Parafrankia irregularis: one gene and its partner. The protein of the gene in region 1 interacts with the protein of each later gene in a pairwise test. Links are inferred from orthologs where the notes say so. Each region holds a gene or a part of one and is shown on either strand. Other genes may lie near its edges.

What was found.
Region 2: the proteins of ndk (region 1) and AWX74_RS25370 interact in binary tests that used the Escherichia coli proteins (3 or more experiments, as listed by UniProt). The link is inferred for Parafrankia irregularis from one-to-one orthologs.

What each region holds. Positions count from the first base shown.
Region 1 is NZ_FAOZ01000001.1:504,662-507,780, forward strand. Bases 313-3,119 are described here. They hold ndk (nucleoside-diphosphate kinase), read right to left. Parts: upstream 2,020-3,119; coding sequence 1,606-2,019; downstream 313-1,605. Other genes in these bases: AWX74_RS02060 (rod shape-determining protein), read right to left, coding at 313-1,064; AWX74_RS02070 (bifunctional folylpolyglutamate synthase/dihydrofolate synthase), read right to left, coding at 2,237-3,119. Outside these bases: more of AWX74_RS02060, read right to left, coding at 33-312. UniProt on the Escherichia coli protein: Major role in the synthesis of nucleoside triphosphates other than ATP. The ATP gamma phosphate is transferred to the NDP beta phosphate via a ping-pong mechanism, using a phosphorylated active-site intermediate.
Region 2 is NZ_FAOZ01000020.1:98,216-101,342, reverse strand. Bases 272-3,086 are described here. They hold AWX74_RS25370 (5-formyltetrahydrofolate cyclo-ligase), read right to left. Parts: upstream 2,171-3,086; coding sequence 1,373-2,170; downstream 272-1,372. Other genes in these bases: AWX74_RS25365 (UTP--glucose-1-phosphate uridylyltransferase), read left to right, coding at 2,622-3,086; AWX74_RS41540 (hypothetical protein), read left to right, coding at 932-1,126. Also shown: more of AWX74_RS25365, read left to right, coding at 3,087-3,127. UniProt on the Escherichia coli protein: Involved in the removal of 5-formyltetrahydrofolate.

The DNA of each region.
Region 1 (3,119 bases):
CCCGGTCCCCACCGGCCGCGCCGCGCGGGCCGTCAGCGCTTCGGCTCGGAGATGAGAACCTGCTGCAGCGCCTCGAACTCCTCGACGAACTTGCCCGACCCCATCGCCACCGAATGCAGCGGGTTCTCCGCGATGTGGATCGGCATTCCGGTCTCGTGCCGCAGCCGCTCGTCCAGCCCGCGCAGCAGCGCACCGCCGCCGGTCAGGACGATGCCGCGGTCCATGATGTCGCCGGACAGCTCCGGCGGGCACCGGTCGAGGGTCACCTTGACCGCGTCGATGACCGCGTTCACGGGCTCCTCGGTGGCCTTGCGGATCTCCTCGGCGGTCACCACGATGGTCTTGGGCAGGCCCGTCACCAGGTCACGACCGCGGATCTCGGCGCTCGGCTCCTCCGGAACCTTGTATGCCGAGCCGATCGCCATCTTGATCTCCTCGGCGGTCCGCTCGCCGAGCATCAGCGAGTACTCCTTCTTCACGTAGGAGATGATCGCCGTGTCGAGCTCGTCGCCGGCGGTGCGGATCGACTGGCTGGTGACGATGCCGCCCAGCGAGATGACCGCGACCTCGGTCGTGCCGCCACCGATGTCCACGACCATGTTGCCGGTCGGCTCGTGCACCGGGAGGCCGGCGCCGATCGCCGCCGCCATCGGCTCCTCGATGATGTAGACCTTCCGGGCTCCGGCCTGGTAGCCGGCGTCCTTCACCGCGCGCTGCTCCACACCGGTGATGCCGGACGGGACGCACACCACCAGCCGGGGCTTGGCGAAATGACGCCGCCGGTGCACCTTCTGGATGAAGTACCGCAGCATCCGCTCGGTGGTCTCGAAGTCGGCGATGACGCCGTCCTTCAGTGGGCGGACCGCCACCACGTTGCCCGGAGTACGGCCGATCATTCTTTTCGCGTCGGTTCCGACGGCGAGGATTCCCGAGGTCGTGGTGTTGATCGCGACGACACTGGGCTCGTTGAGCACGATGCCCCGGCCACGGACGTAGACGAGCGTGTTGGCGGTACCGAGGTCGACGGCCATGTCACGACCGAGGAACGACAGCGAACTGGACATCGTCGGGTGCCGGCCTTCCCGAGGGGCGCGAGGTGGGACGGATCCGGACGGCGCACGCGGACGACACCGACCGGCCTTCTCCGACCAACGCGCGAAACGCGTACAGAGTTCGTCGAACGGGCGGGACGGCCCGGATGCGCCTCGTGTGGACCCGTTCACCGTGACCGCCGGTACGGCGATTACGGCGAGCCACCGGGCACGCTCCGGGTAGGTGAAAGCGTAGACCGCCCCCGACGACGTCGCCGAGCCGACCGGGAAGCGTGTCACCCCACACGCACCGGGGCACGCGCGGCACGCCGCCCGGCTCCACATCATCCATGGACGGGTGGCAGGTCAGCGGCGGACCGCCGCCGATCGGGCACCCGGCAGGGACGAGACTTCCCCCGATCGGGGACGGAACACCCGAGGACACCGGGCCGACCACGGCGGCCGGCGGCCGGGTGAGCACCTCGACGAGGCCACGCCCGTCCGGCGGCTCACCCGCGCCGGTGGAACCCCGCCACCCACCAGGGGTGAGGACGAGGCACCCGGTGCCGGCAGGTCAGCTCAGGCCGGGGAAGAACAGGTCGATCTCGCGCTTGGCCGACTCCGGCGAATCCGAGCCGTGCACGAGGTTCTGGCCGATCTCCAGCGCGAAGTCACCGCGCAGCGAACCGGGGACCGCCTTCACCGGGTCGGTGGCGCCGATGAGGCCACGCGCCGCCTCCGTCGCCCGCGGGCCCTCCGCCACCAGGGCGACCAGCGGGCCAGAGGTGATGAAGTCGACCAGCTCGCCGAAGAAGGGCTTGCTGGCGTGCTCGCCGTAGTGGGTCTCGGCGACCGAGCGCTCCAGCGTGCGCAGCTCCAGGGCGACGATCTTCAGCCCCTTGCGCTCGAGACGACCGATGACCTCACCGATGAGGCCACGGCTGACGCCGTCGGGCTTGACCAGGATGAGGGTGCGCTCGGAGGACACGGGACTCCTTCAGACTCGTTTCGTCATCTTTGACGCGGGATGGCCGGACGGTCCGCGGCTACTGGCGCGACCGGTTGGCCCCTGGCAAACCTACAGGGTCCACGATCCGGACCGGCGCGCGCACTCCCCCGAGACCACCCGTCGGAGTGGCGCGACGGCGCGACGGCGCGGCGGTGCCACGGGCAGCGGCCGGTCAGCGGCCGATGGTCAGCGGCAGTCAGCGGCCGAGGAGACGGCGGGCCTCCCCCACCGTCACCAGTGAGCCGGTGACCAGCACTCCGGTGCCACCCAGCTCGCCTTCCTCCTCGGCCAGGCGCACCGCGGCGTCCAGCGCGTCGTCCAGACGCAGCGCCACCTCGACCCGGTCGGCGCCGAAGACATCCACCGCGACCGCCGCCAGATCGTCCGCCGGCATCGCCCGCGGCGAGGTGCTCTGCGTGATCACGACGTTGCTGAAGACCGGCTCCAACGCGGCGAGGATGCCATCCGCGTCCTTGTCGCCCAGGACGGCGACCACACCGACGAGGGACTCGAAGCCGAAGGCCTCGTCCACCGCGGCCGCGAGGGCCACGGCGCCGGCGACGTTGTGCGCGCCGTCCAGAACGATCGTCGGCGAACGCCGGACCACCTCAAGCCGGCCCGGCGAACTCGCCTGGGCGAACCCGGCGAGCACGGCGTCCGCGTCCAGCTGGTTCTGCCCACCGCCGAGGAAGGCCTCGACTGCCGCCAGCGCCACCGCCGCGTTGTGCGCCTGATGCACGCCGTGCAGCGGCAGGAAGACCTCCTCGTAGGTCCCACCGAGGCCCCGCAGGGTCAGCATCTGCCCGCCGACGGCGGCCCGCCGGCCGACGACACCGAACTCCAGGCCCTCCCGGGCGACCGTCGCGCCCAGCTCGGCGGCCCGGCGCAGCAGCACCTCCGCGGCGGGCAGCTGCTGCTGGGCCAGCACGAGCAGCGAGTCCGGCCGGATGATGCCGGCCTTCTCCGCCGCGACGGACTCGACCGTCGATCCGAGCTCCGGATGGTCCAGCGAGACCGGCGTGATCACCGCGACCGGGGCGTCGATGACGTTCGTCGCGTCCCAGGTGCCGCCCATCCCG
Region 2 (3,127 bases), on another replicon or contig:
GTGGTTCTTGCTGAACCTCCGTGTGGCCTGCTACCCCTGTTCCCGCGCGCGCTTCCTGAGTCGACGCCGTGGTCGAAATTGTCGACTGAATCACCGAGACAGGTCGATTCGTTCAGTCGATTGTCTTCGTGTCTGTGTCCGCGCTGCGGAATAGTGGCTGCGCTCGGTCCGATAGTGGACAGCCCGCACCTCGATCGAGGAGCTGCTGTCAGAATCGGCCGGCTCGCCCCTGGCCTGCCGTGGCCGCGTGCCCCGGCCGTGCCTGCTGGTGTTGCTGGTGGGACGCCTCAGCGGTGCCTCTCCACACCCGATTCTGATGCGTGATGTCGGATGGCCGCTGGAAGGCCCTCGTGGTCGGGTTCCGGCCGGGTGAAGCGGCAGGTCGAGGTGGCGGGTGTGCTCCGCTTCGGTGTCGTGGTGCCACGGGCAGGGCGCCGGCTGGGTGCCGTGCTCCTGGGTGCCGTGCTCCTGGGTCTTGGCCTGGTCGGGGCCAGCCGCGACGAGGAGTTGAGGATCTCGGGCGTTGGAGGGCGTGCCGCCACATCCTGCGCTTCGGGCTGCCGCTGCTACCGAGCAGGACCTGAGGATTCTGGTCGTAGGGACGACCAGAATCCTCAACGCATCGGATGGCCGCCCCTCGGGCCGTGCTGACCGCCGGCAGTCAGACCGCGACACCCGCCGAGGCGGGATTGACGTTACTCTCGCGTACCTAAATGGCTACCCCAGGTAGCGGGTAGCGGAAGTGGTCGGCGGCAAGAAGCTGGGCGCGAGCCATTCCGACTGTGGTGCCAGTGCCGACTACAGAGCAGTGCTGGCTACAGAGCTGTGCTGACTACAGAGCAGTGCTGGCAAACGAGCAGCCCCCGGCGGAAGGGCCGCCGGGGGCTGCTCGTCGAATGCTGTGTCTTTCCCGATGGGTCAGGCGGCAGCCGTGCTGGATGCGGCAGACGCAGCGCTTGTCGACGAGCTGGTGCTGCTGCCCGAGGACCCGGCGGACGCCGCCGTGCCACTTTCGGCCGCAGCGGAGCTCTTGCCGGACGAGTCGCCGTCAGACGAAGTGGCGGACGACTCCTTCGGGCGCGCCGGAACCCCGGAGGAGGAGCCCGAACGGCTGTCGGTCTTGTAGAAACCGCTGCCCTTGAAGACGAGACCGACGGAGCTGAACACCTTCCGAAGTTGGCCCGTGCAAGCAGGACACTCGGTCAGCGCCGCGTCACTGAAGCTCTGCACGGCTTCAAGATCATGCCCGCAGGCGGTGCAGCGGTACTGGTAGGTCGGCACGGACTCCTCCCGAAGTTGGCACTCGGCGGTAGGGACTGCCAACTCTAACGCCTGAAGGCGGCCGATGGCTTCCCGAATGACGACGTGGGCTTCATGACGATGCTGGACGAAGCGTTCTTGACGGAGTGACGATCACTGTCACCCGCCTGTCGTGCTCCTCCGCAGGGACGTCGGTCAGAATCTCCCGATCGTGCACCAACGCTATCACCGGCGTGGAGGGGGCGGTGCGGGCCAGCGCCCGGTCATAGGAGCCACCGCCACGCCCCAGCCGGTTGCCCGCCTGGTCAACCGCGAGCGCGGGAACGATGACCGCATCCGCGCGGGCGAGCTCGACCAGGGGGGCGCTCGGCGGTGGCTCGCGGGTGCCCATGGCCCCGGGCACGAGCGTGGTCCCGTACTCACGGAAGTCCAGATCGAGATCGGGGCGTACGACGGGCAACAGGATCCGGACCCCCCGCGCCCGCAGCCGGGCGAGCAGCTCGGCGGTGTCGGGCTCGTCCGCCATCCCGACATAGGCGGCCACGCACCTGGCCCGGGCGACCTCGGGCAGCGCCAGCACCCGTTCGGTGAGGACCGCCGAGTCCGGCGTGACGCCCGCGCGCCGCAGTGCCAGCAGGCGCCGGCGGATCTCGCTCTTGGGGCCGGGCCACTCGGCCGACGGGGAAAGCGCGGGCGACGGCGCCGGGGGTGCCGTCGCCGAAGTGCCACCGGGCGCTGCGCCGCCGGACGCTGCGCCGCCGGGCACCGTGCCACTGGACGTTGCGCCGCCGGAGTCTGTTCCCGTGGCCGTGCCGGGATCCGTCGGTGACGGGCCGGGGGAGGGCGCCGAGGCCTGGCCAGAGCCAGCCCGGCCTACCACGTCACTGCCGGTGACGGTTCCTCCGGTCACAGCCATCCCCACCCTCAGCGCGCTCGAGCGTGGCCGCCCTCGATATGTCGGGCCCCGCCTCCCGACTGCTCGGACTTCCCGCGTCGTGCGCCTTCATGCTGTCGGTGACGGTCACAAAGACGACACCGGCCTGACATCCCACTGGCGAGGCCTCACGGTACCGTGATCGACCCGCACGTGGAGACCTGCCCGACGCTGACCCGCCGGGGCGGCGGGCGGCTTCCGGTACGCGTCCGGCGAGCGTGACGAACTGACTGCGGATGGTTGATCGCAATGCCGGACGGTGGGGGTCGGGTGGCCGGGCCTTCGATGGTGGCCGGGCTGTCAGACACCCGCCACCACCGTGGCCGGGCCCGGTATCGTGCTGGACCGGGCCCACGGCTCGTTGTGAATGTCCTGTGTATCGGTGCCGTGGTGCTCCGGGACGCCCTGCCAGACTAAGGTTTCGCCCATGCTGGTGACGAAGGCGGTCATTCCTGCCGCGGGACTGGGAACCCGGTTCCTGCCCGCGACGAAGTCGGTTCCCAAAGAGATGCTTCCTGTCGTTGACAGACCGGCGATCGAATATGTTGTCGAAGAAGCCTCACGGGCTGGCCTTCGAGACGTGCTGCTGGTGACCAGCCGCTCCAAGAAGGCCATCGAGGATCACTTCGACCGGGAGGCGGAGCTGGAGCTCGCCCTTGAGCGCAAGGGTGACAATGTCCGGCTCGAGCGCGTCCGCGCGTCCGCGGCGCTGGCCGAGGTCCACTCCGTCCGCCAGGCCTCGCCGCGTGGCCTCGGGCATGCCGTGCTCTGCGCCGCCGCCCACGTCGGCGACGAACCCTTCGCCGTGCTGCTCGGTGACGACCTCATCGACGAACGTGACCCGCTGCTGGCCGAGATGCTCGCCGTGCAGGCGCGGTACGGCGGTGCGGTGGTGGCGCTGATGGAGGTGCCCGAGGAGTCCGTGTCGATGTA